One region of the Streptomyces dengpaensis genome, then DNA from elsewhere that is predicted to be linked to it. Evidence: predicted binding sites of a transcription regulator. Region 1 holds the regulator's gene; the other holds the start of a gene.
What was found. Region 1 encodes HrcA, which represses chaperone genes, less so after heat shock. Its sites were predicted from a motif close to TTNGCACTCNGNNNNNCNGAGTGCNAA; they were not measured.

Region 1 (15,372 bases):
GACTGGGGCTTGAGGCCCAGGACTTCGCCGTAGAAGCGGTAGCACGCGGCGAAGTCCGAGACGAGCAGCCGTACTTGGGCGAGTTCCACGGCGATTCCCCGTCAGTACCAGCGGCCGGTACGGGCCAGCAGCAGCGCCGTCGCCACGGTCCCGGCGGTCGACGTACGCAGCACCGTGCGCCCCAGGTGGAACGTCCGCGCGCCCGCTTCGGTGAACAGCCGAACCTCCTCGGGGGAGATCCCGCCCTCTGGGCCGACCACCAGGACAATCTCCCCGGACGCGGGGAGTTCGGCCGTCGCGAACGGCTCGGTCCCCAGCTCCGTGTCCTCGTGCAGCACCGCCGCGAGGTCCGCTGTGGCGAGAAGTGCGGCAACCTGCTTGGTCGTCATCGCGTCCGCGATCTCCGGGAAGCGGACCCGACGGGACTGCTTGCCGGCTTCCCGCGCCGTGGCCCGCCACTTGGCGAGCGCCTTCAGGCCCCGCTCGCCCTTCCACTGCGTGATGCAGCGGGAGGCGGCCCAGGGGACGATCGCGTCGACGCCGGTCTCGGTCATCGTCTCGACGGCGAGTTCGCCCCGGTCGCCCTTGGGCAGGGCCTGGACGACGGTGATACGGGGGGACTCCTCCGGCTCCTCCGACACCGCGTGCACGTCGACGATCAGCCGGTCCTTGCCCTCGGTGCCGACCACCTCGCACTCGGCCCAGCGCCCCGCGCCGTCCGTGAGGACGACACTCTCCCCGGGCCGCAGCCGCTTCACGGAGACGGCGTGCCGCCCCTCGGGGCCGTCGAGGACGTAGCGTGCGCCGGCGCCCGCGTTGAAGTGTTCGGCCACGAACACCGGTGCCGTCATCGGACCGCACCCCCGTCCTGTCCCGGGGTCTCTGACAACGCTGTCGTCAACGCCGTCCGTGCGGCGAGGAGTTCGGTGTTCAGTACCTCAACCAGCTGCCCCGCGGGCAGTTCGCGCGCCATGCGGTGGCCCTGCCCGGCCCACAGCGCCATGCCCTGCGCGTCGCCCGCCGCGGCGGCCGCCTTGCGCAGCGGGGAGGTGAGGTGGTGGATCTCGGGGTACGCGGCGGGCGCGTACGGGCCGTGCTCGCGCAGGAAGCGGTTGACCAATCCGCGCGCCGGGCGGCCGGAGAACGCGCGCGTCAGCTCCGTACGGACGAAGAGGGGGTTGGTCAGCGCCTGCTTGTGCACGGCGTTGGCGCCGGACTCGGGGGTGGCGAGGAAAGCGGTGCCGAGCTGGGCGGCGTTCGCGCCCGCGGCGAGGGCCGCGGCGATCTGGCTGCCGCGCATGATGCCGCCGGCGGCGACGATCGGGATCTGCACGGTCTCGCGGACCTGTGCGATCAGCGAGAGCAGTCCGATGCCGGTGCCGTCCGTCTCCGGGTTGTCGCGGTGGGTGCCCTGGTGGCCGCCCGCCTCGACGCCCTGCGCGATGACCGCGTCGGCGCCCGCCCGCTCCACGGCGAGGGCCTCCTCGGCGGTGGTCGCGGTGACGAGGGTGAAGGTGCCCGCGCGACGCAGCGAGAGCAGGACGTCCCGGGTGGGGACGCCGAAGTGGAAGGAGACCACCGGCACCGGGTTGTCGAGGAGGACGGCGAGCTTGGCGTCGTATCCGTCGTCCCGGCCGCTGTCGGGGTCGCCGAGCTCGGTCTCGTACCAGGCGGCCTCACCGGCGAGCTGGCTGGCGTACACCTGGACGGTCGCGGCGTCCGCGAACTCGGGCTGCGGCATGAACACATTGACCCCGAAGGGGCGGCCCGTCAGCCCCCGCACCTGCTTGATCTCCTGGTACATGCCGTCGGCGGTCTTGTACCCGGCAGCGAGGAAACCGAGCCCACCGGCCTCGGACACGGCCGCCGCGAGCCGCGGCACGGAGACGCCGCCCGCCATGGGGGCCTGCACGATCGGGTAGGGGAAGAGATCGGTCAGTGCGGAGGACATGACGGCATGTTGTCACGTCCTCCGCACAGGACCGAATCCACCCTGGCACCAGCCCGTCCGGCGTTTGAGGACGAGCGCGAAGCGCGATGAGGGGGTCTGGGGGCGGAGCCCCCAGGTACGGGACGGGCAGCGACGGAGGGGGCGGAAAACCCTCCCCAGCGCCCCCTCAGTGCCTCGTCAGCGACCGTTGAACGCATCCTTCAGCCGCGAGAACAGCCCCTGCTGCCCCGGCTGGAACTGCCCGGTGGGCCGCTCCTCGCCCCGCAGCTTCGCCAGCTCCCGCAGCAACCGCTCCTGCTCGGGATCGAGCTTGGTCGGCGTCATGACCTCGACATGCACGATGAGGTCACCGCGGCCACCGCCCCGCAGGTGCGTGACACCGCGCCCGTGCAGCGGAATCGACTGCCCGGACTGCGTACCGGGCCGGATGTCGACCTCCTCCAGCCCGTCGAGCGTCTCCAGCGGCACCTTGGTACCCAGCGTCGCCGCGGTCATCGGAATGGTGACCGTGCAGTGCAGATCGTCCCCGCGCCGCTGGAACACGGCGTGCGGCAGCTCATGGATCTCGACGTAGAGGTCACCGGCGGGACCGCCACCGGGCCCGACCTCGCCCTCACCCGCGAGCTGGATCCGCGTGCCGTTGTCGACACCGGCCGGGATCTTGACCGTCAGCGTGCGACGCGACCGGACCCGGCCGTCGCCCGCGCACTCGGGGCACGGAGTCGGGACCACGGTCCCGAAGCCCTGGCACTGCGGACAGGGCCGCGAGGTCATGACCTGACCGAGGAAGGACCGGGTGACCTGGGACACCTCACCGCGGCCGCGGCACATGTCACAGGTCTGCGCGGAGGTCCCCGGCGCCGCACCCTCGCCGTTGCAGCTGTTGCAGACGACGGCCGTGTCGACCTGGATGTCCTTCGTGGTGCCGAAGGCCGCCTCGTCCAGGTCGATCTCGAGCCTGATCATGGCGTCCTGGCCACGCCGCGTACGCGACCGGGGGCCGCGCTGCGACGCCGTACCGAAGAAGGCGTCCATGATGTCCGAGAAGTTCCCGAAGCCGCCGGCGCCGAAGCCGCCCGCGCCCGCTCCCGCGCCGCCCGACTGGGACAGCGGGTCGCCGCCGAGGTCGTAGACCTGCTTCTTCTGCGGGTCCGACAACACCTCGTACGCGGCGTTGATCTCCTTGAACCGCTCCTGCGTCTTCGGATCGGGATTGACGTCCGGGTGCAGCTCGCGCGCGAGCCTCCGGAACGCCTTCTTGATCTCGTCCTGGGATGCGTCGCGGCGCACGCCGAGTACGGCGTAGTAGTCCGTGGCCACTTAGGACTCCGCCAGGATCTGTCCGACGTACCGTGCCACCGCTCGTACCGCTCCCATCGTTCCCGGGTAATCCATGCGGGTCGGTCCGACCACGCCGAGTTTGGCTACTGCCTCGCCGCCCGAACCGTAGCCGACCGAGACCACGGACGTGGAGTTGAGTCCCTCATACGCGTTCTCATGACCGATCTTTACCGTCATGCCCGAATCCCCGGCCTCGCCAAGCAACTTGAGGAGCACGACCTGCTCTTCGAGGGCTTCGAGCACCGGACGGATGGTGAGAGGGAAGTCATGTCCGAAACGGGTGAGATTGGCGGTGCCGCCGATCATCAGCCGCTCCTCGGTCTCCTCGACGAGTGTCTCCAGCAGGGTGGAGAGCACCGTCGCGACCGTACCCCGGTCCTCCGCATCGAAACTGTCCGGCAGATCCTGCACCAGCTGCGGGACGTCCGTGAAGCGGCGGCCGGTGATCCTGCTGTTGAGCCGGGCCCGCAGATCCGCGAGCGACGTCTCGCCGAACGGCGCCGGGCAGTCGATCATGCGCTGCTCGACCCGGCCGGTGTCCGTGATCAGCACCAGCATCAGGCGCGCGGGGGCCAGCGACAGCAGCTCCACGTGCCGCACGGTCGAGCGCGTCAGCGAGGGGTACTGCACGACGGCGACCTGCCGCGTGAGCTGCGCGAGCAGCCGTACGGTCCGCGCCACGACGTCATCGAGGTCGACGGCGCCGTCGAGGAAGTTCTGAATGGCCCGCCGCTCCGGCGCCGTCATCGGCTTGACGCCCGCGAGCTTGTCGACGAAGAGCCGGTAGCCCTTGTCGGTGGGGATGCGCCCGGCGCTGGTGTGCGGCTGGGCGATGTAGCCCTCGTCCTCCAGCGCGGCCATGTCGTTGCGGACGGTCGCCGGGGAGACGCCGAGCCGGTGCCGCTCGGTGAGCGCCTTGGAACCGACCGGCTCCTCGGTGCCCACGTAGTCCTGGACGATGGCGCGCAGCACTTCGAGCCTGCGTTCACTGAGCATCGCGCACACCTCCAGATGTCTTCCCGTGGTCCCCGTGGACTGCCGGCCTGGCACTCAGCGCACGCGAGTGCCAGCGTTTCCCGGCCAGTGTACGGCGGTGAGGTATGGCCCCGGCAAGGGCGGGCCTGCGAAGTCGTTCCCCGCACCCTGTCACGGCTAGCGTCGGCGTATGAGCGTGACTTGGGAAGAGCTGGGGTGGGAAATGCTGGCACCCCGGGTCGGGCGGCGACGGCTTCCGGTGTGGGACTGCACGGCCGGGCTCGTGGTGGGCGAAGGCGCGGCCCTGATGATCGACGCGGGGTCGAGCCTGGCGGAGGGCGCGCGCCTCAGGACCGAGACACGACGGCTCCTCGGCGGCGGCCGCCGCGTGACGCACCTCGCACTCACGCACCCGCACTTCGACCATGTCTTCGGCGCCGCGGCGTTCGCGGGGGTGGAGGTGTTCGGGGCGGTCGGTCTGGACGCGGTCCTCGCGTACGAGCGCGAGCGCGAGGCGCTGCGCGCGGACGCCGTACGCAACGGTCTGGACCCGCGGGACGCGGCGGAGGCCGCGGACCTCCTGGTGCGCCCCCGCCACTTGGTGTGCGGCGAGTGGACCCTCGACCTCGGCGGCGGTGTCCAGGTCCTGCTGGCGAACGTGGGCCCGGCCCACACGGCCCACGACCTGGCGATCCTGGTCTCCGGCACACCGGACTCTCCCGAGGTCGTCTTCTGCGGTGACCTCGTGGAGGAGTCGGGCGAACCGCAGGCGGGTCCGGACGCCGTTCCCTCCCACTGGCCGGTCGCCCTGGACCGGCTGCTCGATCTGGGAGGGGAGAACGCGGTGTACGTGCCGGGGCACGGGGCCGCGGTGAATGCGGCGTTTGTCCACGCCCAGCGGGACGCGCTGGCGGCCCGTTTCGGCGTGTCGTAGGAGTCGTACGACGTCAGGGCCGCGCTTCTCCTATCGTCATCCGAATGCGCCAGTACTCTCCGGACATGACCCCGCCGTGGAAGAAGCCCCGGGCCGTGCCCGAGGTCCCCGCGGACCCCGGCCTGGTGGTCGAGGAGCCCGGCACCGGCTTCTGCGGCGCGGTGATCCGCTGCGAGGCGGGCACGGTGACCCTGGAGGACCGCTTCGGCAAGCACCGGGTGTTCCCGCTGGAGCCGCGCGGCTTCCTCCTGGAGGGCGGGGTGGTGACCCTGGTCCGCCCGTCTGCCGCTCCGGTACGGCCCTCGCGTACCGCCTCGGGTTCCGTCGCCGTACCGGGCGGGCGGGCCCGGGTGGCGCGGGCCGGGCGGATCTACGTGGAGGGCCGCCACGACGCCGAACTGGTCGAGAAGGTCTGGGGCGACGACCTGCGCATCGAGGGCGTCGTCGTGGAGTACCTGGAGGGCATCGACGACCTCCCGTCGATCGTCGCGGACTTCGCGCCGGGGCCGGACGCCCGGCTTGGCGTCCTGGTGGACCACCTGGTCCCCGGCACCAAGGAATCGCGGATCGCGGAGTCGGTGACGAGCGAGCACGCGCTGGTCCTCGGCCACCCGTACATCGACATCTGGGAGGCGGTGAAGCCGTCGTCCCTGGGCATCGCGGAGTGGCCGCGCGTGCCGCGCGGGCAGGACTGGAAGAAGGGGGTGTGCCGGGCCCTGGGGTGGCCGGAAAACACCGGTGCGGCGTGGCGGCACATTCTGTCGCGGGTGCGGTCTTACAAGGACCTGGAGCCGGAACTACTGGGCCGGGTGGAGGAGTTGATCGACTTCGTCACGGACAGCGCTGGGGCCTGACTCCCGCACAATCCCGAGTGATCAGTCCACCAGGTCCCTGACCACGGCGTCCGCCAGCAGCCGCCCCCGCAGGGTGAGCACCGCACGCCCCTCCTCGTACGGCCCCGCTTCGAGCAGACCGTCGGCCACTGCCCGGCGTGAGGCCGCCAGGCCGTCCGCGTGGAGCAGGGACAGCGGCGCCCCCTCGCGCAGCCGCAGCTCCAGCAGGATGCGCTCCACCCGGCGGTCCTCGTCGGAGAGGAGTTCGCGGCCCGCGCCCGGGGAACGGCCGGAGGCCAGCGCCGCCGCGTACGCCCCCGGGTGCTTCACGTTCCACCAGCGCACGCCGCCGACGTGGCTGTGGGCGCCGGGGCCCGCTCCCCACCAGTCGGCGCCGCGCCAGTAGAGCTCGTTGTGCAGGCAGCGGCCGGATTCCGACGTGGCCCAGTTGGAGACCTCGTACCAGTCGAAGCCCGCCGCCGACATCACCTCGTCGGCGATCAGGTACCGGTCCGCGTGGACGTCGTCGTCCGTCATCGGGACCTCACCGCGGCGGATGCGGCGGGCGAGCTGTGTGCCCTCCTCGACGATCAGGGCGTACGCGGAGATGTGGTCGGGCCCGGCGCCGAGGGCCGCGTCCAGGGACGCGCGCCAGTCGTCGTCCGACTCCCCCGGCGTGCCGTAGATCAGGTCGAGGTTCACGTGCTCGAAGCCCGCCGCGCGGGCCTCGGCGACGCAGGCCTCGGGGCGGCCGGGAGTGTGCGTGCGGTCGAGCACCTTCAGTACGTGCTGCCGGGCGCTCTGCATGCCGAAGGAGATCCGGTTGAAGCCACCGGCGCGCAGGGTCGCGAGGTACGCCGGGTCGACGGACTCCGGGTTCGCCTCCGTGGTGATCTCCGCGTCGTCCGCGAGCCCGAACTCGTCGCGGATCGCCCCCAGCATCCGTACGAGATCGTCGGCGGCCAGCAGGGTCGGCGTACCGCCGCCGACGAAGACCGTGCGCACCTCGCGCGGGTCGTCGCCGAGGACCTTGCGGGCCAGGCGGACCTCGTCGATCAGCGTGTCCGCGTAGTTGTCGCGGGAGGCGAGTACGCCTCCGGTGCCCCGCAGCTCGGTCGCCGTGTAGGTGTTGAAGTCGCAGTAGCCGCAGCGGGTCGCGCAGTACGGCACGTGGAGGTAGAACCCGAGGGGTCGCTCGGCGGCCCCGGCAAGGGCGTTCGCGGGCAGCGCCCCGTCGTCGGGGACGGGCTCACCGTCGGGGAGTGCGGAAGGCATGTCTTCTATTGTCCAGCACGGAGGGATTGATCAAGCCCGTCCGGCGTTTGAGGACGAGCGCGAAGCGCGACAAGGGGGTCTGGGGGGCGGAGCCCCCAGGTAGGGGACGGGTAGGGGCGGAGGGGGCGAAAACCCCGTAGGACCCCTACTCCGCCTGCAGCACCAGCAGCGCCATGTCGTCCTCCGGCGGCCGCGAACCGAACTCGTGCACCAGCCTGCGGATCCGTTCCGCGATCAGTTCGGCGCTCAGGCCCGCGCAGCCCGCGAGGGCCTTCGCGAGGCCGTCGTCGTCGTCGAACTGGCGCGGCCCGCTGCGCCGCTCCGTCACGCCGTCGGTGACGCACAGCATGGTGTCACCGGGGTACAGCTCGAAGGTCTCGGACGTATAGCCGGCGTCCTCGACGACGCCGAGGAGGGTCTGCGGCCGGGCCACCTCCCGTACGTCGCCGTCGGGCCCGAGGAGCAGCGGCAGCGGATGCCCGGCGGAGGCGATGGTGCAGCGTACGCCACCGTCGAAGGGGACGAGCTCGCCGTACAGCAGGGACAGGAACCGCGTCTGCGGGCCGAGGTCCGCGCCGAGCCCGGGCGCGCCCGCCGCCACGAGCGCGCGGGCCGCGGCGTCCGCGGCCTCCGTCGCGTCGTCGAGCAGGAGCTGGTTGAGGCGGTCGAGGACGTCCGCGACGTCGTAGCCCTCGCGGGCCAGCAGCCGCAGCCAGGGCCGGGCGAGCCCGATCACGACGGCGGCCTCGGGCCCCTTGCCCTGGACGTCGCCCACCGTGAAGCACCAGCGGCCGTCGCCCGCCGGAAAGAGGTCGTAGAAGTCGCCGCTGGGTCCGCCCTTGTCGAGCGGCTCGTACACGAGGGCGCTGCGCACCCCGGGGATCTCGGCGACCGCGCCGGGCAGCAGACCGCGCTGCAGGACCCGGCTGATGGTGGCCTGGCGCGCGTACTGGCGGGCCGCGCCGATGGCGAGGGCGATACGGCGGCTGAGGTCCTCGACGAGTCCGGTGATCTCGTCGGGGAAGCCGATCCGCCCGGCCCGCCCGATGACGAGCGTGCCCAGTGGCCGCCCGCCCGCGATCAGCCGGTACCCGAGGGCCGCGCCGCTGGCCCCGGGCGCGCCCAGCGCCTCGCCGGGCCAGGGCACGGGGACGGCCCGGGAGCGCACGGCGTCGGGCAGCCGCGGCGGGTCCTTCTCCAGGGCGCGGCGCAGGTCCTCGATACGGTTCTCGCTGCCGTGCCAGACGCGGGCGAGCCGGGGTCCCAGGGCGAGGCCGAGCCCGCCCATCCGGTCGGTGGCCTCGTCCTCCAGCCACACCGCGCACCAGTCGGCGAGGCGCGGCACGAGGAGCTGTCCGGCGAGCGCGGCGACCAGGTCCTCGTCGAGCTGCCCGGCAAGCAGATCGGAGGCCTCGGCGAGGAAGGAGAGGGCGCCGCGGTTGAGCCAGTCCAGGTCCTGCTGGGCGTTGCGTCGCGGCTCGGGCGGGAGCATCTCGTGGGCGAGCGTCTCGCCGGCCCGCAGCCCTCGCTCAAGGGCCTGCTCGGCCTGCTCTGCGGCGTACGCGGCTCTCCCCTCCGCGTCCGAAAAGCGTCTGGCACCCGGAATCCCGTTGTCGTCCGGGATCCCGTCGCCTCCCGGCATCCCCTCGCCGCCCACCGTCGCCTCGCCGCCCGAAGCCCTGGTGGAGCCCGCACCCCCGTCGCACCGCCCACCTGCGTCGACCAGCAGCCGCGCCCACACGGTCTTGATGCCCGGGCGATACGTGATCCCCCAGGCCTCGGAGAGCGCGGCCACGAGCCGCAGCCCGCGCCCGTACTCCGGTGTGCCGTACGGCCGTTGGATGCTGTCGTCGCACACCCCGCGCGAGGGGTGCTGATCCGAGACCTCGACGACCAGCGGGCCCGGCGCCCCGTCGGCCCTGCCTTCGAGGTGGCAGAGCAGTTCGACGTCGGTGCCGGCGTGCACGACGGCGTTGGTGACGAGTTCGCTGACCACCACGAGGGCGTCCTCGGTGAGGCGGTCGTCGATGATCTCGGTTCCGGGCAGGGCGAGTTGGGCCCAGTCGGCGAGCGCGCCGTGCAGGAACCTGCGGGCGGCTCCGGGTGCGAGCGGAGTGCCCGCCAGCGACGTACGGGCCATGAGTTCCTGGCCGGCGCGGTGGTTCGCAGGCGCATCAGGGGCACGCGCCATGGACTCCCGTTGCGTCGGAATGGCCCCCACTGTGCGGCTCCCTGAGCAGTTCGGACGAATACGCCTCAGGCGATGCAGACAGAGTGACAGACTGGCCCTGCCCATAAGCACCGAGTTACGAAGTGGGCCACCATGAGTGAGAACAGTGGTATGCGCATGCTCGAAGACGGTCAGATTCGAGCATCGGATCTGCGCCCCCTGCTCGCCGCGATGACCGCCGCGCGGGACGGCGACTTCACCAAGCTCCCGGAGACGGGGCACGGCCTGGTGGCCGAGCTGAGCACCGCGTTCAACCAGATCGTCGACCGCAGCAACCATTTCAACACGGAAGTGCAGCGGGTACGGCGGGAACTGGTCCGGCACGGGCGGCTCGACGAGCGCCTTTCGGCCAGCCCGGGCCAGGGCACCTGGACGACGCGCGTCAATGACGTGAACCAGCTGCTCGACGCCCTGGTGGCCCCGGCGGCGAACGCGACCCGCGTGCTCGACGCGGTGGCCGGCGGCGATCTGACCCAGCGGGTCGACCTGCACGACGGCAACCGGCAGCTGCGCGGCGACTTGCGCCGGCTGGGCCGCGCCGTCAACAAGATGGTCGACCAGCTCTCCCTCTTCACCGGCGAGGTCACCCGCGTCGCCCGCGAGGTCGGCACGGAGGGGCGGCTCGGCGGTCGCGCCAAGGTGACGGGTCTGTCGGGGAGCTGGCGGGATGTCACCGAGGCGGTCAACACGATGGCGTCCCGGCTGACGGCCCAGGTGCGGGACATCGCCCTGGTGACCACGGCAGTGGCGCGCGGCGACCTGACCCGTACGGTGACGGTCGAGGCGACCGGCGAGCTGCTCGAACTGAAGCTCACCGTGAACACGATGGTGGACCAGCTCTCCGCCTTCGCCGACGAGGTCACCCGCGTGGCCCGCGAGGTCGGCACGGTGGGCCAGTTGGGCGGCCGGGCGCAGGTGCGCGGCGTGTCGGGGGTCTGGAAGGACCTCACCGACAACGTCAACTTCATGGCCTCGAACCTGACCTCCCAGGTCCGCAATATCGCCCAGGTCACCACGGCCGTGGCCAACGGCGATCTGAGCCAGAAGATCACGGTCGACGCGCAGGGCGAGATCCTCGAACTGAAGTCGACCATCAACACGATGGTGGACCAGCTCTCCGCCTTCGCCGACGAGGTCACGCGGGTCGCCCGCGAGGTCGGTACCGAAGGCAACCTCGGCGGGCGCGCGCAGGTCCGTGGCGTGTCGGGCGTCTGGAAGGACCTCACCGACAACGTCAACTTCATGGCGGACAACCTGACGTCGCAGGTCCGCAATATCGCGCTCGTCTCCACGGCCGTGGCGCAGGGCGACCTCGGCAAGAAGATCACGGTGGAGGCGAAGGGCGAGATCCTGGAGCTGAAGTCCACGATCAACACGATGGTCGACCAGCTCTCCGCCTTCGCCGACGAGGTTACGCGCGTGGCCCGCGAAGTGGGTACGGAGGGCAACCTCGGCGGCCAGGCGCAGGTCCGTGGCGTGTCGGGCGTCTGGAAGGACCTCACCGACAACGTCAACTTCATGGCCCTGAACCTGACTTCGCAGGTCAGAAACATCGCCCAGGTGACGACCGCCGTCGCGAACGGCGACCTCTCCAAGAAGATCACCGTCGACGCCCGCGGCGAGATCCTGGAGCTGAAGGACACCGTCAACACGATGGTGGAGCAGCTGCGCGCCTTCGCCGACGAGGTGACCCGGGTGGCCCGCGAGGTCGGCACCGACGGGCGGCTCGGCGGCCGCGCCCAGGTGCTCGGCGTGTCCGGCGTCTGGCGCGATCTGACCGACAACGTCAACTACATGGCCGACAACCTGACGTCGCAGGTGCGGAACATCGCGCAGGTGGCGACGGCCGTGGCCCAGGGCGATCTGTCGAAGAAGATCGACGTGGACGCCCGCGGCGAGATCCTCGAACTGAAGACGACGATCAACACGATGGTCGACACCCTCTCCTCCTTCTCCTCCGAGGTCACCCGGGTGGCCCGGGAGGTGGGTTCCGAGGGCCAGCTCGGCGGCCAGGCACGGGTCGAGGGCGTGTACGGCACCTGGAAGCGCCTGACGACCAACGTGAACGAGCTGGCCTCCAACCTCACCACCCAGGTCCGCGCGATCGCCGAGGTGGCCTCCGCGGTGGCCCAGGGCGACATGTCCCGCTCCATCACCGTGGAGACCCAGGGCGAGGTCGCCGAGCTGAAGGACAACATCAACCTGATGGTGGCCAACCTCCGCGAAACCACCCGCGCGAAGGACTGGCTGGAATCGAATCTTGCTCGCCTGGCCGCCCTCATGCAGGGCCACCGCGACCTGATGGAGGTCGCCGACCTGATCCTGCGCGAGCTGACCCCGCTGGTGAACGCGCAGTACGGCGCCTTCTTCCTGGCCGACCCCGAGGAGGAGGGGACGTCGCTGCGAACGTCCGTACCCGCCAAGGGGCTTGCCTTCATCGCCGGGTACGGATCCGCGCAGGGCGCGACCGTCGACACGGGCGGCATGCCGGTGCACGGGCTCGTCCGGCAGGCCGCCGGCGAGAAGAAGCGCATCCTCGTCGAGGAAGCCCCACCGGACTACATCAAGATCAACAGCGGTCTGGGCGAGGCCGCTCCCGCCAGCGTCGTCATCATCCCGATCCTCTTCGAGGACACGCTGCTCGGCGTGATCGAGCTGGCATCCTTCTCCCGCTTCTCCGATGTCCACCTGGCCTTCTTCGACCAGTTCGTGAACACCATCGGCGTCGCCATCAACACGATCATCGCCAACTCCCGTACGGAGTCCCTGCTCGGCGAGTCCCAGCGTCTGGCCATCCAGCTCCAGGACCGGTCGGACGAACTCCAGTCGCAGCAGGCGGAGTTGCAGCGCTCGAACGCGGAACTGGAAGAGAAGGCCGCCCTGTTGGCAACAAGCTCCCAGTACAAGTCGGAGTTCCTGGCGAACATGTCGCACGAACTGCGTACGCCGCTCAACTCCCTCCTGATCCTGGCCCGGCTCCTCTCCGACAACCCGGACGGCCATCTCTCCGACCAGGAGGTGCAGTTCGCGACGACGATCCACCGATCCGGCTCCGACCTCCTCCAGCTGATCAACGACATCCTGGACCTGTCGAAGATCGAGGCGGGCCGGATGGACGTACGCCCGAAGAAGTTGCCGTTGATCAAGCTGCTGGACTACGTCCACGCGACCTTCCGTCCGCTCACCCTCGACCGGGGGCTCGCCTTCGAGGTGACGGTCGGCGAGGACGTACCGCGCGAGATGTACTCGGACGAGCAGCGGCTCCAGCAGATCCTGCGCAACCTGCTCTCCAACGCGATCAAGTTCACCGCTTCCGGCCGGGTCGAGCTGCGCGTCAACCGCCTCAAGGACCCGGAACACACCTACACCCGTGAGAACAGCGACGACGTGATCGCCTTCGCCGTCTCCGACACCGGCATAGGGATCGCGCCCGAGAAACTCCCGGTGATCTTCGAGGCGTTCCAGCAGGCCGACGGCACCACGAACCGCAAGTACGGCGGCACCGGCCTCGGTCTGTCCATCAGCCGCGAGATCGCCAGACTGCTCGGCGGCAGGATCATCGCCGAGAGCAAGCCCGGCAAGGGCTCCACCTTCACGCTGTACGTCCCTGTCGTGAGCCCCGGGCACATGGCGACCGGACCGGCCCCCGAGGACCGCCCGGCGCCCGTGCCCGAGCAGCTCTCCAGCGAGCCGTACACCGCCCATGACACCGACGACACCTGGCCGACACCCACCAAGCTGGAGGCGTGGAAGTCCGGCAGAGCGGGCCAAGTCCTGCCCGGGCGCCGGGTGTTGATAGTGGACGACGACATCCGCAACGTCTTCGCGCTCACCCATGTCCTGGGCCGCGTCGGCATGCCCGTCCTGTACGCGGAGAACGGCCGCGAGGGCATCGAGACGCTGGAGCGCAACCCCGACATCGAGCTCGTTCTGATGGACATCATGATGCCGGAGATGGACGGCTACGAAACGATCTCCGCCATCCGCCGCACCCCCCGCTGGACGGGTCTGCCCATCGTCGCGCTGACCGCGAAGGCGATGCCCGGCGACCGCGAGAAGTCCATCGCGCGGGGTGCCAACGACTACGTACCGAAGCCGGTGGACGTCGACCAGCTCCTCACCGTCGTGTGCGCCCTCCTCGACCCGGAGGCTGCGGACGACCCGGAGCGGGACGCCGCAGGCGGTGCGGTCGCACCGGGACCGAGCACATCTGGGGAGCCCGCAGTCCCGCCGACAACTGAGTGAGGCACAGTCACCATGAGCGCTGTGGAAACGACCGACGAGCGCGCCAGCATCCTCCTGGTCGACGACATGGAGGACAACCTGATCGCTCTGGAGGCCGTCCTGGGGTCCCTCAACGAGCCGCTGGTGCGGGCGCGTTCGGGCGAGGAGGCGATGAAGGCCCTGCTGCGGCAGCGGTTCGCCGTCGTCCTGCTCGACATCCGGATGCCGGGCATGGACGGCTTCGAGACCGCCGCGAACATCAAGCGGCTCGACCAGACGAAGGACGTCCCCATCATCTTCCTGACGGGCACGGACGCCGACGCGGGCTACGCCTTCCGCGGGTACGCGACCGGAGCCGCCGACTATCTGACGAAACCCTTCGACCCCTGGGTCCTGCGCGCCAAGGTCACCGTCTTCCTCGACCTGCACCGCAAGAACCAGCAGCTGGAGCGGATGCTCGCGCGCGAACAGGAACAGTTCGACGAACTGGCGGACCGCCTCGAGAAGATAGAGACCCAGATGGCGGCCAGCAGCCTGCAGGACGTCTTGGAATTGCGCCACCAGGTACACCAGATGGAGGAGCTGCTCCACGAGATGCGGGAGATGCGGAGGGGGCGGGGGATTTGACTCCCCCGCCCCTCCAGCGACGTACGGGCCTTACGCCTCGCGCGTCCCCGCGTACATCTCGTCGATCAGGTGCTTGTACTCCCGCTCGACGACCGGCCGCTTGAGCTTCAGGCTGGGCGTGAGCTCGCCGTGTTCGATGTCGAGGTCACGCGGCAGGAGGCGGAACTTCTTGATGGTCTGCCAGCGCTGGAGGCCCTCGTTGAGCTCCTTGACGTAGCCCTCGATGAGGGCGACCGTGGCCGGCGCGGCGACGACATCGGCGTACGACTTGCCCGCCAGGCCGTTCTCCTTGGCCCAGTCGAGGATGGACGGCTCGTCGAGGGCGATGAGCGCGGTGCAGAAGTTCCGGTCGGCGCCGTGCACGAGGATGTTGGAGACATACGGGCAGACGGCCTTGAACTGGCCCTCGACCTCGGCCGGCGCGATGTACTTGCCGCCCGAGGTTTTGATCAGGTCCTTCTTGCGGTCCGTGATGCGCAGGTATCCGTCGGGGGACAGCTCGCCGATGTCGCCGGTGTGGAACCAGCCGTCGGACTCCAGGACCTCGGCTGTCTTCTCGGGCAGCCCGTGGTAGCCCTCCATGATGCCGGGGCCGCGCAGCAGGATCTCGCCGTCGTCCGCGATGCGCACCTCGGTGCCGGGCAGCGGCTTGCCGACCGTGCCGATGCGGTACGCCTCGCCAGGGTTCACGAAGGAGGCCGCGGACGACTCCGTGAGGCCGTACCCCTCCAGGATGTGGATGCCGGCGCCGGCGAAGAAGTAGCCGATCTCGGGCGCGAGCGCGGCGGAGCCGGAGACGCAGGCGCGCAGGTTGCCGCCGAAGGCCTCGCGGATCTTGGCGAAGACCAGCGCGTCGGCGACCTTGTGCTTGGCGCCGAGCGCGAAGGGCACGGACGCGGTGCCGGTGCGGCGGAAGTTGTCCTGGCTGGCCTTCGCGTACTCACGGGCGACCCCGGCGGCCCACTGGAAGATCTTGTACTTG
Region 2 (15,372 bases), 2.3 Mb from region 1:
CATCGGCGTCATCACCTCGCGCACCTGGCGCGAACGGTCGGTCTCGAAGGCCATGTCACGGTTGGTGACGATGCCGAGCAGCTTGCCGCCGCCGTCGGTGACCGGCACGCCGGAGATGCGGAACTTAGCGCAGATCGCGTCGGCCTCGGCGAGCGTCGCGTCCGGGTGCACCGTGATCGGGTCGGTCACCATGCCGGACTCGGAGCGCTTCACCAGGTCGACCTGGTTGGCCTGGTCCTCGATGGACAGATTGCGGTGCAGTACGCCGACGCCGCCCTGGCGGGCCATCGCGATCGCCATCCGCGACTCGGTGACCTTGTCCATGGCGGCGGACAGCAGCGGGATGTTCACCCGTACGTTCTTCGAGATGTACGAGGCGGTGTCGATCTGGTCGGGCGCCATGTCCGACGCGCCCGGCAGCAGCAGCACGTCGTCGTAGGTCAGCCCGAGTGTCGCGAATTTGGCGGGCACTCCGTCGACGTTGGCAGTCATGACACCTTCCTCAAAGCCTTGATCGGTGCGGATCTCCATGCTAACGGGAAGCGCGGCTCACTCATTCCACGGTCGAGGGCGGGGATCGCCTTCGTACGTTCGTACGGAATGGGTGTTGGCGGTGTTCAGCTGTGGGCCGGGGCCCCAGCGGACGCCCGGGGAGAGCGGTGCCTGGCCGGCGTGCGCTCGGCACCGACGGACACCGCCGTGTGGCTTCTCGCCGTTACGGCGGAGAAGGGATCGCCGTCCCGGCGGAAAGCCCGGCCGAAGCGGAAGTCCCACCGAAGCGGAACCTGCCGGGCAGGGGCGGAACTACTGCTCCGCCAGTGCCCGCAAGCGGCTCAGCGCCCTGTGCTGGGCCACCCGTACGGCCCCTGGTGACATTCCCAACATCTGGCCTGTTTCCTCGGCCGTCAGGCCCACCGCGATGCGCAGCAGGAGCAGCTCGCGCTGGTTCTCGGGGAGGTTGGCCAGGAGTTTCTTGGCCCACTCGGCGTCGCTGCTGAGCAGGGCTCGCTCCTCGGGCCCGAGCGAATCGTCCGGGCGCTCGGGCATCTCGTCCGAGGGGACGGCCGTCGACCCGGGGTGGCGCATCGCGGCGCGCTGCAGATCGGCGACCTTGTGCGCGGCGATGGCGAAGACGAACGCCTCGAAGGGGCGCCCGGTGTCCTTGTAGCGCGGCAGCGCCAGAAGCACCGCGACGCAGACCTCCTGCGCGAGATCCTCCACGAAGTGCCGCGCGTCACCCGGAAGTCGCGACAGACGGGCACGGCAGTAGCGCAAGGCCAGAGGGTGAACGTGGGCGAGCAGGTCGTGTGTGGCCTGCTCGTCTCCGTCGACCGCGCGATGGACGAGCGCACCGATCCCCGTCGTCTCGTCGTCACGCATCGGTCCATGGTGCCTTGGCGTCGTCCGATCCGTGGCACCGCGTCCGTAGTTGTGCACCGAAGCGTTATGAGCAGGTGCGCCGGAACTCATCTCCTGCGCCCTCCCCTTCCGCTCGACCGACTCGTCCCCGAGAGACTCCACACCTCAAGGATGCGGCATCCGCGGCGAAACGAGCAGCAGGCACCCGGCGGGTCCCTTTGCCAACCCCGCCCACCATGAGGTAGGCGGGGATTCCCGTACCCCCGCGGCGGCTCACTCAGCGAACCAGGCCCCACCGGAAACCGAGCGCCACGGCGTGCGCGCGGTCGGAGGCGCCGAGCTTCTTGAACAGCCGCCTGGCGTGCGTTTTGACCGTGTCCTCGGAGAGGAACAGCTCACGGCCGATCTCCGCGTTCGAGCGGCCGTGGCTCATGCCTTCGAGGACCTGGATCTCACGCGCGGTGAGCGTGGGCGCCGCGCCCATCTCGGCCGAGCGCAGCCTGCGCGGGGCGAGCCGCCAGGTGGGGTCGGCGAGCGCCTGTGTGACGGTCGCGCGCAGCTCCGCGCGGGAGGCGTCCTTGTGCAGATAGCCGCGGGCGCCGGCGGCGACGGCGAGTGCCACACCGTCCAGGTCCTCGGCGACGGTGAGCATGATGATGCGCGCACCGGGGTCGGCGGACAGCAGCCGCCGGACGGTCTCGACGCCGCCCAGGCCGGGCATGCGTACGTCCATCAGAATCAGGTCCGAGCGGTCGGCACCCCAGCGGCGGAGGACTTCCTCGCCGTTGGCCGCCGTCGTCACGCGCTCGACGCCGGGCACGGTCGCGACCGCGCGGCGGAGCGCCTCTCGGGCAAGCGGGGAGTCGTCGCAGACGAGGACGGATGTCATGGCCGCCCTCCGCAGCTGATGCGCGTCACCTTGAGCCTCCAGGCTGGTACGAATCGTCACCGGTGCGGTCGACACTCGCCGACGGTCACTGCCGCCTGCCCGAGCGCTTGTTCCTTCAACCGCCTCCGCACTCTCAACGATGGTCACTCGAAAGAGTTACGGGGCAGTCAGTCATCATCGGCACTGTACGTGAGGGCGCGGACACAGTGCAGACGTGCGCAACGGACCCTCAACGTTTCATCACAACCTATGCCCCATTTAGCCTGTTTTCTGGCCATTTACTGGTGTATGCGGCTAGATTCGCAATGAGTCATATTTTCATCTCCTTAGATCGTAGATGTACGGTCGGTGGGCACAGAGCATCCCGGAACGGCAACAAGGGGACACGCAATGGCAGATTTCTCCCGCCTTCCCGGTCCGAACGCGGACCTCTGGGACTGGCAGCTCCTCGCGGCCTGCCGCGGGGTCGACAGCTCGCTCTTCTTCCACCCCGAGGGCGAGCGTGGTGCGGCACGGAGCGCTCGCGAGAACTCGGCCAAAGAGGTCTGCATGAGATGCCCGGTACGCGCGGAGTGCGCGGCGCACGCGCTGGCAGTGCGTGAGCCGTACGGCGTGTGGGGCGGGCTGACCGAGGACGAGCGCGAAGAGCTCATGGGGCGGGCGCGCAACCGGCTGGTCTCGGCGTCGGCCAATGGAGGCGGTTCCGCTTCGAACAACTGAAGGAACGTTTCTGCACCTCGGGCACGCACACGCGTGCCCCTAGTTTTCGCCGCACGCACGCGTGCCCGTGGCTGTCACTGCCCGCACGCATGACCGTAGTTGTCGCCGCATGCGTGCCCGGCGCCACTTCGCGTCCTACGCGTGCGTGCCCCCGCCTTTCGCGCTACGCGCGCGTGCCCCGTCTTCGCCGGCCTCCGTCGGCCTTCGCCGTTGCCGAGCCGCCGCCCGCGCCAGCCGCTCAAGGGTCGCCGCCACCGCGGGTACCTGCGCCAGGTCCGGCAGTGTGAGCGCGACGATCTCGCGGCGGACCGCGGGCTCCACCGTCACCGTCCGCGCCCCCTTGGGACGCACGGACTCGACGGCGAGCTCCGGAAGGACCGCGACGCCCAGACCCGCGCCGACGAGGCCGACCACGGCCGGGTAGTCGTCGGTGGCGAAGTCGATGCGGGGCTCGAAGCCCGCGCCGCGGCAGACCTCGACCAGTTGTCCGCGGCAGCGCGGGCAGCCCGCGATCCACGGCTCTCCGGCGAACTCGCCGATCGCGACCGAGTCCGCCCCGGCGAGCCGGTGCCGCTCGGGCACGAGCCCGACAAGACGGTCCGTCAGCAGAGGCCGTACGACCAGGTCGTCCCACTCCTCGACACCCGCCGCGCCCTCGTACCGGAAGGCGAGCGCGATGTCGCAGTCGCCGGCCCGGAGCTTCTCCACGGACTCGGGCGGCTCGGCCTCCTCCAGGGAGACACGGGTGCCGGGGTGCGCGGCGCGCAGCGCGGCGAGCGCCGTCGGTACGAGCGTGGAGCTGCCGCTGGGGAAGGAGACGAGCCGCACCCGGCCCGCGCGCAGACCCGCGATGGCGGCGACCTCCTCCTCGGCGGCCGTGAGCCCGGAGAGAATGCCCGCCGCGTGCCGGACCAGTGCCTCGCCGGCCACGGTGAGGCGCATCTCGCGCCCGGTGCGGACCAGCAGTGGTGTGCCGACGGACGACTCCAGGGCCTTCATCTGCTGGCTGACGGCGGGCTGGGTGCAGCCCAGTTCGCGTCCCGCCGCCGAGAAGGAGCCGGTGGCGGCGACAGCACGCAGGACGCGGAGATGACGGGCCTCGATCACCTTCTGAGCATAAGTGATCCTTGGATGCGATGACGAATATCCCGTCGACGCTTTGACTCCGATCACCTAGCGTGGGGCTATGAAGCTTCTGTCGCTGAATCTGGGCCGCGCGCGGGCCGTCGAGTACACGGACCAGCCGGAGGGCGTGACCGGCATCGACAAGCAACCCGTCGAGGGGCCCGTTCGGGTGACCACTCGCCGGGGACGCGGTGTGCGAACTGCGCCATCACGGCGGCAACGACCAGGCCGTGTACGCGGTCGCGCGCGAGGACCTCGACGACTGGGAGCGCGAGCTCGGCCGGACGCTGCGAAGCGGCATGTTCGGCGAGAACCTCACGACAGAGGGGCTCGACGTGTCCGGCGCGCTGATCGGCGAACGCTGGCGCATCGGCCCTGAGGTCGTCCTGGAGGTCGCCAGTGGACGCATCCCCTGCCGGACCTTTCAGGGGCACGTCGGTGAGAAGGGCTGGGTCAGGCGCTTCACGGAAAAGGGCGCGCCCGGCGCGTATCTGCGGGTGATCGAGCCCGGCGAGATCCGCTCCGGCGACGCGATCGAGATCATCCACCGGCCGGACCACGACGTCACCGTCGCTCTCCAGTTCCGCGCCGTCACGACCGAACGGACGCTGCTGCCAAGGCTGTTGGCCGCGGGAGACGCCCTGGACCCGGAGGCGCTGGCGGTGGCCGAGAAGTACGTGGCGAAGTACGGCGCGTAGGACCTGGTGAGCCGCGGTGCGGGGAACTCGTGGAGCGTGGCCGGACGTTGGGTGGCACCGCGCGCCGGACGCCTGGCCAGGTCACTAACCTTGCGCCATGACAACGGCTCTGATTACGGGATCTACCGCGGGCATCGGCGCCGCCTTCGCGCGGCGTCTGGCGGCTGACGGGCACAACCTCGTGCTGGTGGCGCGCGATACGAAGCGGCTGCGCGAGCAGGCCACCGAACTGCACGACCGGCACGGCATCGAGGCGGAGGTGCTGACGGCGGACCTGGCGACCGACGACGGCATCGAGGCGGTGGCCGAGCGCCTCGGCGACCGCAGGAACCCGGTCGACCTGCTGGTCAACAACGCGGGCTTCGGCAACAAGGGCCGCTATCTCGACGTATCGATGGCCGACGAGCTGACGATGCTCAAGGTGCACTGCGAGGCGGTGCTCCGGCTGACGTCGGCGGCGACCGCGTCCATGCGGGAGCGCGGCCGGGGCGGGGTCGTCAATGTCGCCTCGGTGGCCGCGTTCGTGCCGCGGGGTACGTACGGGGCGTCCAAGGCGTGGGTCGTGCAGTTCACGCAGGGCGCGGCGCGGGACCTGGCGGGCAGCGGCGTACGGCTGATGGCGCTGTGCCCCGGTTTCGTGCGCACCGAGTTCCACCAGCGGGCCGGGATGGGGACGGACAACATCCCGAACTGGATGTGGCTCGACGCGGACAAGCTGGTCGCGGCGGCGCTCGCGGATCTCGCGCGCGGCAAGACGCTGTCGGTTCCGGACCCGCGCTACAAGGCGCTCATGGGCATGGTGAAGGTGACGCCGCGGGCGCTGCTGGGCGGGATCACGTCGAAGACGGGACGGAAGTACGGGCCGCAGTGAGATCGGCGGCGGCGGCGCCGTTACGCCCGGTAGTTTCCTGGAGTACGGCCTGGGTGGACAGCAGTCGAATCCCCTTCAACCAAAACGGTTGGAGGGGATTTTCACTAAAATGGGGGCGTTCATACCGGACCCAGGGGGCCGGAGGCGGCGCCATGACATTCGTACAGCTCATCGACTGCAAGACCAGTCGGTTCGACGAGATGAACCGGCTGATGGACACATGGGCCGAACAGACCAAGGGCAAGCGGGCCGCGACGCACAACGTGATCGGCAAGGACCGGTCCGACGCGACCCACTTCATAGAGATCGTGGAGTTCCCCTCGTACGAAGAGGCGATGCGGAACTCGAACCTCCCCGAGACCGACAAGATCTTCCGGGAGATGGTGGCGCTCTGCGACGAGATGCCGACGTTCACGGACCTGGAAGTGGTCCGCGACGAGCAGATGTACGCGGCCAACATCCGCAGGTTCTACGAGACGCTGGCCACCGAGGGTGAACTTCCGCCGCTCAACAGCCTGATGGCGGAGAACTACCACGACCACGATCCCGCCAACGAGCAGGACACCATCGGACTCGACGCGATGCGGCGCGAGATCGACATGTGGCGCGGTGGGTTCGACTTCTCGTTCGCCGTCGACGACCAGATCGCCCAGGGCGACCGGGTCTGTACGCGGTGGACCTGGAGCGGCACCCACAAGGGCGACTTCCTGGGGATTCCCCCGACCGGGCGGCAGGTCACCATGACCGGCTCGACCATCTTCCGCTGCAATGAGGACGGGAAGATCGCCGAGGGCTGGTGGCAGTACGACCGGCTGGGGCTGATGAGTCAGCTCGGGGCGCTGGACGAGCTGGAGACCTGACATCACGGCATGGCCGGCTGTGGATCCGACAGCACGGCATGGACCCTGGGAGCCCTGACGGCACAGCACGAAGGCCCGGTTCCCCCGCGGGGAAACCGGGCCTTCGCCGTCAGCTACGAACCTCAGTGGGCGTGGCCGTGACCGTGGCCGTGACCGGCCTCGGCCTCCTCCTCGGCCGGCTTCTCGACGACCAGGGTCTCGGTCGTGAGGAGCAGGGAGGCGATGGAGGCGGCGTTCTCCAGGGCGGAGCGGGTGACCTTGACCGGGTCGATGACGCCGGCCTTGACCAGGTCGCCGTACTCGCCGGTGGCGGCGTTGAAGCCCTGGCCCTTGTCGAGCTCGGCGACCTTGGAGGTGATGACGTAACCCTCCAGGCCGGCGTTCTCGGCGATCCAGCGCAGCGGCTCGACGGCGGCCTTGCGGACGACCGCGACGCCCGTGGCCTCGTCGCCGGTCTTGCCGAGGTTGTCCTCGAGGACCTTGACGGCGTGGACGAGCGCGGAGCCACCACCGGAGACGATGCCCTCCTCGACCGCGGCGCGGGTCGCGGAGATGGCGTCCTCCAGACGGTGCTTCTTCTCCTTGAGCTCGACCTCGGTGGCGGCGCCGACCTTGATCACGCACACGCCGCCGGCCAGCTTCGCGAGGCGCTCCTGGAGCTTCTCGCGGTCCCAGTCGGAGTCGGTGTTCTCGATCTCGGCCTTGATCTGGTTGACGCGGCCGAGAACCTCCTCGGAGCTGCCGCCACCGTCGACGATGGTGGTGTCGTCCTTGGTGACGGTCACGCGGCGGGCGCTGCCCAGCACGTCCAGGCCGACCTGGTCGAGCTTGAGGCCGACCTCCTCGGCGATGACCTGACCACCGGTGAGGGTGGCGATGTCGCCGAGCATGGCCTTGCGGCGGTCACCGAAGCCGGGGGCCTTCACGGCGACGGCGTTGAACGTGCCGCGGATCTTGTTCACGACCAGGGTCGACAGGGCCTCGCCCTCGACGTCCTCGGCGATGATCAGCAGCGGCTTGGAGGCGTTGGCCTGGATGACCTTCTCCAGCAGCGGCAGCAGGTCCTGGATGGAGCTGATCTTGCCCTGGTGGATGAGGATGTACGGGTCCTCGAGGACGCCCTCCATGCGCTCCTGGTCCGTCACGAAGTACGGCGACAGGTAGCCCTTGTCGAAGGCCATGCCCTCGGTGAAGTCCAGCTCCAGACCGAAGGTGTTGGACTCCTCGACGGTGATGACACCGTCCTTGCCGACCTTGTCCATCGCCTCGGCGATGAGCTCGCCGACCTGCGGGTCCTGGGCGGACAGCCCGGCGACGGCGGCGATGTCGGACTTCTCGTCGATCGGGCGCGCCGTCGCGAGGAGCTCAGCCGAGACCGCCTGGACGGCCGCGTCGATGCCCTTCTTCAGCAGCGCCGGGGAGGCACCCGCGGCGACGTTCTTCAGGCCCTCGCGCACGAGCGCCTGGGCGAGCACGGTGGCGGTGGTCGTACCGTCACCCGCGATGTCGTTGGTCTTGGTCGCCACCTCCTTCACCAGCTGAACGCCGAGGTTCTCGTACGGGTCCTCGACCTCTACCTCGCGGGCGATGGTCACACCGTCGTTGGTGATGGTGGGTGCGCCGAACTTCTTGTCGATGACGACATTGCGGCCCTTGGGGCCGATCGTCACCTTCACCGTGTCGGCAAGCTTGTTGACGCCGCGCTCAAGGGCGCGACGGGCGTCCTCGTCGAACTTCAGGATCTTCGCCATGGGAGCGATTCAGCCCTCTCGGAACTTGGGAGAAACGAACGGCGCCCCCGGCGCCCGGCTTGTCAAAGGTCGCGGGGGCCAGGGGCGCAGTTCACTGCGATGCTCGGTGAATTACTTCTCGATGATCGCGAGCACGTCGCGAGCCGAGAGGACGAGGTATTCCTCGCCGTTGTACTTCACCTCGGTGCCGCCGTACTTGCTGTACAGCACGACATCGCCGACGGCCACGTCGAGCTCGACGCGCTTTCCGTCCTCGATGCGGCCCGGGCCCACGGCCAGGACGACGCCCTCCTGGGGCTTCTCCTTGGCGGTGTCCGGGATGACCAGGCCAGAGGCCGTGGTCTGCTCGGCGTCCAGCGGCTGGACCACAATGCGGTCCTCGAGCGGCTTGATGGCAACCTTGGTGCTGGCGGTCGTCACGATCCGACCTCCCCCTTCGGAGATCTCACGGGGTTAACTGTCTGAGGTGGCGACCAGGTCGATCCGTCGTCGCGGGTGCCGGACCTGCCCGTCGCTATTGGCACTCTCCAGGGGGGAGTGCCAGAGCCGACACTATGACTGCGATTAGCACTCGGTCAAGCGGAGTGCCAAAGCCCTGTGGCGCGGCGCGTGTTTTTTCATCACCTTCGGCGGTGTGGGCGTCTCCTGACGGCCGGGCCGAGCCATCAGAGGTAGTCCTCAAGGCGCCCTGCCGTGAATCCCTCCTTCTGGACGCGGCGCAGCAGTCTGGTCGTGGCCTCCGTCTGGTCGGGGCCGTCGAAGCCGAGCAGGATGTCGCCGGGGCGGAGCGGCCGCGCGTCGGCGTGCCGCCCCAGGACGATCGCGGCCACCCCGCAGTCGGCGGCGGCGCGCAGCGTGGTGGTGTCGTACGCGCCGTACGGCGGGCGGAAGAACCGGGGCCGGATGCCGAAGCGCTGCTTGAGTTTGTCCTGCTGGCCGCAGATCTGGGCGCGCTGGCCGATGTACGGCAGGCCGCGCAGGGAGGCGTGGTCGAGGGTGTGGTTCTGCACGCTCGCGCCCACCGAGCGCAGCCGCGCGAAGTGCCCGTACCCCGGCCCGACGACACTGTCCGTGAGGAACATGCTGACCGGCAGCCGCAGTTCACGGACCATGTCGACGAACCGCGGATCGCGCTCGGCGCCGTCGTCGTACGTCAGGAAGACCACCTTGTCGCGGGTGGGGACGCGGTCCACGACGGGCGGCAGCGCCGGGCCCGCGGAGCGCACGGTGGGCCGGGAGGGCGGTCTCGGCGCCCGGGCGAGCGGGGCGGCGAGGCCCCAGCGGCGGTACGCCGACTCGTGCGGGTGTACCTTCTGCGCCGCCTTCTTGCCCAGCCGCTCGATCGGGTCGACGGACTGGGCGCACCCGCTGAGCAGTGCGGCCGCGGCGAGCACGGCGACGGTCAGCCCCCGCACGCCAGGCCCTGGCCCGCCCATACGCCTTGGCGCACCCAGGTGCCCCGGCAAGCTCACAGGCACCTGCACGCTCACAGGTAGTCCTCCAGGCGGGCCACCGCGTACCCCTTGTCCGTGACCTTCTCCATGAAATGGCGGACCAGGTCGGGCATGCTGCCGTTCCATTCGTTCCGGCCCCGGAAGTGGGTGAGGACGATGTCGCCGGGGTGCAGGTCCTGGTCCCACTCGCGGTACTCCCAGCGGTCGACGAAGACTTCCTCGGCCCAGAGGACGGCGTACTCGATGCCGCAGGACTTCGCGGCGCGCAGGGTGTCCCCGTCGTAGTTGCCGTAGGGCGGCCGCAAGAGCGTCGGGCGCTTGCCGAACTGCCGCTCCATCACCCTTTGCATGCCGCAGATCTCGTACTGCTGCTCCGCGTACGGGAGTCCGGGCAGGTAGGCGTGGTGCAGCGTGTGGTTGCTGAGGCCGACGCCCCGGTCGCGCATCTTCCGGAAGTACCGGTAGTTGTCCTTGATCAGATAATTGCTGAGGAAGGCGGTGTACGGGATCTGCAGATCGCTCATCATCCGCAGGAACTCCGGGTCCTTCTCCGCGCCGTCGTCGACGGTGAGGAAGACGACCTTGTCCTTGGTCGGGACGGTCGTGAAGACCGGGGGCAGCTCCAGCTCCTCGTGGCCGTCGGCCTCGAACCCCTCACGGGTCCTGATCGCCGGCTTCCTGACGGGCGCGGGCGGGGCCGGCAGGGGTGTCTCGGCCAGCCCCCAGCGCTGGGCCGCGGCGACGCGCCGGGCGTGTGCCTGACCGAGCTTGGAGGCGTACGCGTCGAGGGCACGGGCGGGGGGTGCCTTCAGCGGCTGCTGACCATAGGCCCCCTCCAGGCGGTCGAAGGGGACGTCCGTACAGCCGGGGACGAGGGCGGCGAGGGCGAGCACGGCGATACCAGCACGGAGACCGGCTCCACGGCGGGCGGCCCCACGGAGACCGGCCCCCCGGTGGAGACCGAGGCCTTTTGCCCCGTATTTGTACTTTTGTCGTACTGGTCGCATGGCGTCGCATCCTCCCAGGTGCGGGGCCCGCCCGAGGCCCCGACACCGCCGCCGGACGCGCACCGTCCACCGACTGGCCCACAATGGCCCCGTGAACGACGTCTCCTTCGCCTCCCTTCTCACCCCCGAGGGCCTCGCCCTGCTCGACGAGGTCCGCGGCACCGAACCGGCACAGGAGCTGGCCGTCGCCACCCGGCTGCGCCGCGAGCACCCGGCCGAGCTGGTCTCGGCGGCCCTCGGGCAGGCGCGGCTGCGGCAGCGGGCGGCGGCGAAGTTCGGGACCGAGGACGCCGAGCGGATGTTCTTCACCCCGAACGGGGTCGAACAGTCGACGCGTACGACGGTCGCGACGCACCGGGCGCGTCGATTCGCGGACCTGGGCGTCCGTTCCGTCGCCGACCTCTGCTGCGGCATCGGCGGCGACGCGATCGCGCTGGCGCGCGCGGGCATCAGGGTGCTCGCCGTCGACCGCGACCCGCTGACGGCGGCGGCGGCCCGCGCGAACGCCGACGCGCTCGGGCTGGCCGACCTGATCGAGGTACGGGAGGCGGACGTCACGCAGGTGGACACCGCCGCGTACGACGCGGTCTTCGTGGACCCGGCTCGACGCGGCGGACGGGGCCGGATCTTCGACCCGGAGGCGTACTCGCCACCACTCTCCTGGGCGATCGAGACGGCCACGAAGGCCCCCCGCGCGGCCCTGAAGATCGCCCCCGGCATCCCCCACGAGGCGATCCCCGCCGAGGCGGAGGCCGAGTGGATCTCGGACGGCGGGGACGTGAAGGAGGCGGTGCTGTGGTTCGGCACCGAGCCTGGCCTCGTGCGGGCCACCCTGCTGCCGGGCCCGCGCGAACTCCGGGGCCGCGGGCTGCCGGACCCCGCGGTGCGCCCGGTCGGGCGTTATCTGTACGAGCCCGACGGCGCCGTCATCCGGGCCCATCTGGTCGCGGAGGTGGCCGAGGAGCTGGACGGCGGCCTGATCGACGAGACGATCGCGTACGTCACGGCGGACGAGCCGCGCCCGACGCCGTACGCCTCCGCGTACGAGATCACCGATCAACTCCACTTCAACGTCAAGAGGTTGAAGGCGCTGCTGCGGGAGCGGGAGGTCGGCGTGCTGACGGTGAAGAAGCGGGGGTCGGCCGTCGAGCCGGAGGAGCTGCGCCGGAAGGCCCTGCCCAAGTCACACGGGCCGTATTCCGCGACGGTGTTCCTCACGCGCGTCGCGGGCGCCCCGACCATGCTGGTCGGCCACCCCGTGGGGTGACGACCGCCCGCCCTGCCGGACGCCGCAGGCACCGAGGCTCGCCACTCCTCGGGGTGATCGCGCCCCGCTGTCAGCCGCACTCCTCCGTGCGCGCCAGCAGGAGTTCGCGCTCCCGTTCGTTGCGGGCCAGGGACGCCGCGCGCTCGAATTCCGCGCGTGCCTCCGCCGTACGCCCGAGGCGTGCGAGCAGGTCGCCGCGGACGCTGGGGAGCAAGTGGTAGTCGCGGAGGGCGGGTTCACTGGCGAGGGTGTCGACGATCTCCAGGGCGGGGGCCGGGCCGTCCGCCATCGAGACGGCGACCGCGCGGTTCAGTTCGACGACGGGGGATGGGGAGCGGACCGCCAGCAGGCCGTAGAGGGTGGCGATCTGGTGCCAGTCCGTGTCCTCGTGCGCGTACGCCTGCGCGTGGCAGGCGGCGATGGCGGCCTGGAGGGCGTACGGGCCGGGGCCTCCCGTCGCGGTCGCGTTGGCTCGGGCGAGTGCGGTGAAGCCTCGGCGGATCAGGAGGCGGTTCCAGCGGCCGCGGTTCTGGTCCTTGAGGAGGATCGGTTCGCCGGACGGGCCGGTGCGGGCCGCCGTGCGGGATGCCTGGAGCTCCAGCAAGGCCGCCAGAGCGTGCACTTCCGGCTCCTTCGGCATCAACTCGGCCAGCACACGGGCCAGTCGGAGCGCGTCCTCGCACAGGGCGGGGCGCAGCAGGGTGTCGCCGGCCGTGGCCGCGTACCCCTCGTTGAAGATCAGGTAGATGACCTCGAGCACGGACCCGAGCCGGGCCTCGCGCTCCGGGCCGTACGGGACCTCGAAGGCGACCCCCTTCGTCGCCAGCGTCCGTTTGGCGCGCACGATGCGCTGGGCGATCGTCGCCTCGGGAGCGAGGAAGGCGCGGGCGATCTCGGCGGTGGTCAGACCGCCCAGCAGGCGCAGGGTGAGGGCGATGCGGGCCTCGGCGGACAGCACGGGGTGGCAGGCCGTGAAGACCAGGCGGAGGAGGTCGTCGTCGATGCCGTCCGGGTCGGAGGGTTCGTCCAGGCGGTGCGGGGCGCTCAGGGAGAGGTCCCGGCCGACCTCCTCCAGCTTGCGCATGTAGCGTTCCCGGCGGCGTACGAGGTCGATCGCGCGGTGCTTGGCCGTGGCCATGAGCCAGGCGCCCGGGTTGTCCGGGACGCCGTCCCGCGGCCACTGCTCAAGCGCCGCGACCAGGGCGTCCTGGGCGAGCTCCTCGGCTATACCGACGTCCCGGACGATCCGGGCGACGCCGGCGATGATGCGGGGCGACTCGATGCGGAAGATCGTCTCGACGGTTTCGCTGGTACGGGGTGAGACGGCTTCCGGGGGCCTGGGTGCGGTGGCTTCCTGGGGATCGGGTGCGGTGGCTTCACTGGTACCGGGTGTGCGGGCTTCATCGGTACCGGGTGCGGCGACCGCATCGGTACCGTGTGTGCCGGCGGTGGGCTGCTGTTCCACAGCCCACCATCAGACACCCGCGGGGCGTTCGGGCCAAGTCCTGGCTCAGCCCTCCGCGATCTCCCGCACCTCACAGGTCACGTTCCAGTGCTCCTCGTGCACCTGCAGGAACCGCTTGGTCCACTCCAGGGCCTCGGCCATGTCCTTGCACTGCATGAGCGCGTAGCCGCCGACGACCTCCTTGGACTCGGTGAAGGGCCCGTCGGTGACGGACAGCTGCCCGCCTTCCCAGTGCACCCGCTTCCCCTGGGCGGACGGAGTCAGCCCGGCGGTGTCGAGCATGACCCCGGCCTTGGTGATCTCTTCGAGCAGCTCTCCCATCCGCTGCATCAGCTCGGGGCTGGGGCCCTCGGCGGGCGCGGTGCTCTCGTCGATCTGGACGAGCGACAGATAGCGCGGCATGGTGACTCCTCGTGTCTCTTGCCTCTGCGGAGGCCGGGCTTCTCCTGACCTCTCACCCGTGCGTCGAACGGGAGACGCCGGGATCGACACGCGCGCCGGATTTCTTCGAGAATTTTTCCGGCACGGGAATTTCCGCCGGTCAGTAACGGTCGGCGGTGGTGCGGGCCGGGGCCCGGACGCCCCTGCCCGTCTCACTTCACCCGCACCTCGCATCGCATCCGCCGCTCCCGCCCCACGACCCGCTCGGGCCCGGTCAGCGTCACCGGCACCGCATACCGCACGTCGTCGTCGGCGCTGGACATCGCCAACCGCAGTTCCAGCTCCCCCGGTTCGACGATCCGGTCGCCGTCGGGTCCGGTGTACGCGGCCAGGTCGGCCGGAACCGTGAAGTGGACCTCCGCCGACGCGCCCGCCTCCAGCGGCACGCGTGCGTAGCCGATCAGGCGGACCACCGGGCGGGCCACCTTGCCCACGGGATCGTGGAGATAGAGCTGGACGACCTCCGTACCGGACCGCTCCCCTGTGTTGCGGACGGTCAGCCGCAGGGTCGTCTCGCCGTCCGTCGGGAACGCGCTGTCGTCGACCGACGGCCGCTGCCAGGCGTACGACGTGTAGGACCGCCCGTGTCCGAACGGGAACAGCGGCGTGGGGTCGAGAGTGCTCGCCTCACCGCGCCGTCCGAGCGGCGGGGCGAGATACGTCCACGGCTGCCCTGCGGAGTCGCGCGGCACGCTCACCGGGAGCCGTCCCGACGGGTTCACCCGCCCCGACAGGACCCCGGCCACCGCGGGCCCGCCTTCCTCGCCCGCGAAGAACGCCTGCACCACCGCCCCGCACCGGTCCGCCCAGCGCCCGAGCGCGTACGGGCGGCCGGAGAGCAGCACCAGCACGACCGGTGTCCCAGCGGCCAGCGCCGTGTCCACCACCTCGCCCTGTCCGCCGGGCAGTTCGAGATCGGCCGCGTCACAGCCCTCGCCCGACGTACCGCGCCCGAACAGCCCCGAACGGTCTCCGACCACGACCACGCACACGTCGGCCGCCATCGGATCGGCCGTGAACTCCGCGTCCGGCAACTCCGCGCGCAGCGCTTCGAGCAGCGTCGGCACGGTGACCCCCGTCTCGACCTCGGGGTAGTCCAGCAGGACATGGCGCGGGAAGCTGTAGCACCCGAGCATCCCCGCCGGATCGTCGGCGAGCGGCCCGAGCACGGCGATCCGCCGCACCCCGGACGCAAACGGCAACGCACCGTCGTTTGCCAGCAGGACCACGGACTCCTCGGCCAACTGCCGTGCCAGCGCGCGCATGTGGGGTGGGTCGAGATCGACGGGGGCGGGGGCGGTGGTGGCGGGCGCGGCCGCCGAAGCGGTGGACGCGGCGACGAGGGCAGCCGACCCGACAGCCGGATCAGCGACCACCGTGCCCACACCAGAGGCGTGCGCGACCTCCTCAACCCCCCGGATGATCTCCACGGCCCAGGGACTGTCGAGGTCGTTGAAGACGAGGT

Region 2: groES (co-chaperone GroES) is a predicted target of HrcA. The motif match lies at 8,838-8,864, and genes of this name have one in related genera.

Annotation. Positions count from the first base shown of each region.
Region 1 covers NZ_CP026652.1:5,828,591-5,843,962, reverse strand. Annotated here, with positions in the region: gene C4B68_RS27040 (VOC family protein) at 1-89, opposite strand, end outside; gene C4B68_RS27035 (16S rRNA (uracil(1498)-N(3))-methyltransferase) at 102-851, opposite strand; gene C4B68_RS27030 (nitronate monooxygenase) at 848-1,951, opposite strand; gene dnaJ (molecular chaperone DnaJ) at 2,129-3,271, opposite strand; gene hrcA (heat-inducible transcriptional repressor HrcA) at 3,272-4,288, opposite strand; gene C4B68_RS27015 (MBL fold metallo-hydrolase) at 4,458-5,201, shown strand; gene C4B68_RS27010 (DUF3097 domain-containing protein) at 5,246-6,055, shown strand; gene hemW (radical SAM family heme chaperone HemW) at 6,077-7,309, opposite strand; gene C4B68_RS27000 (SpoIIE family protein phosphatase) at 7,455-9,530, opposite strand; gene C4B68_RS26995 (HAMP domain-containing protein) at 9,711-13,784, shown strand; gene C4B68_RS26990 (response regulator) at 13,797-14,390, shown strand; gene C4B68_RS26985 (AMP-dependent synthetase/ligase) at 14,421-15,372, opposite strand, start outside.
Region 2 covers NZ_CP026652.1:3,513,474-3,528,845, forward strand. Annotated here, with positions in the region: gene guaB (IMP dehydrogenase) at 1-492, opposite strand, end outside; gene C4B68_RS15895 (sigma-70 family RNA polymerase sigma factor) at 805-1,380, opposite strand; gene C4B68_RS15900 (response regulator transcription factor) at 1,637-2,248, opposite strand; gene C4B68_RS15905 (WhiB family transcriptional regulator) at 2,639-2,968, shown strand; gene C4B68_RS15910 (LysR family transcriptional regulator) at 3,104-4,075, opposite strand; partial or broken gene C4B68_RS15915 (MOSC domain-containing protein) at 4,155-4,791, shown strand; gene C4B68_RS15920 (SDR family NAD(P)-dependent oxidoreductase) at 4,889-5,662, shown strand; gene C4B68_RS15925 (ester cyclase) at 5,815-6,522, shown strand; gene groL (chaperonin GroEL) at 6,645-8,273, opposite strand; gene groES (co-chaperone GroES) at 8,385-8,693, opposite strand; gene C4B68_RS15940 (polysaccharide deacetylase family protein) at 8,939-9,709, opposite strand; gene C4B68_RS15945 (polysaccharide deacetylase family protein) at 9,760-10,734, opposite strand; gene C4B68_RS15950 (class I SAM-dependent methyltransferase) at 10,826-12,001, shown strand; gene C4B68_RS15955 (RNA polymerase sigma factor) at 12,072-13,292, opposite strand; gene C4B68_RS15960 (YciI family protein) at 13,512-13,868, opposite strand; partial or broken gene C4B68_RS15965 (glycoside hydrolase family 3 C-terminal domain-containing protein) at 14,060-15,217, opposite strand.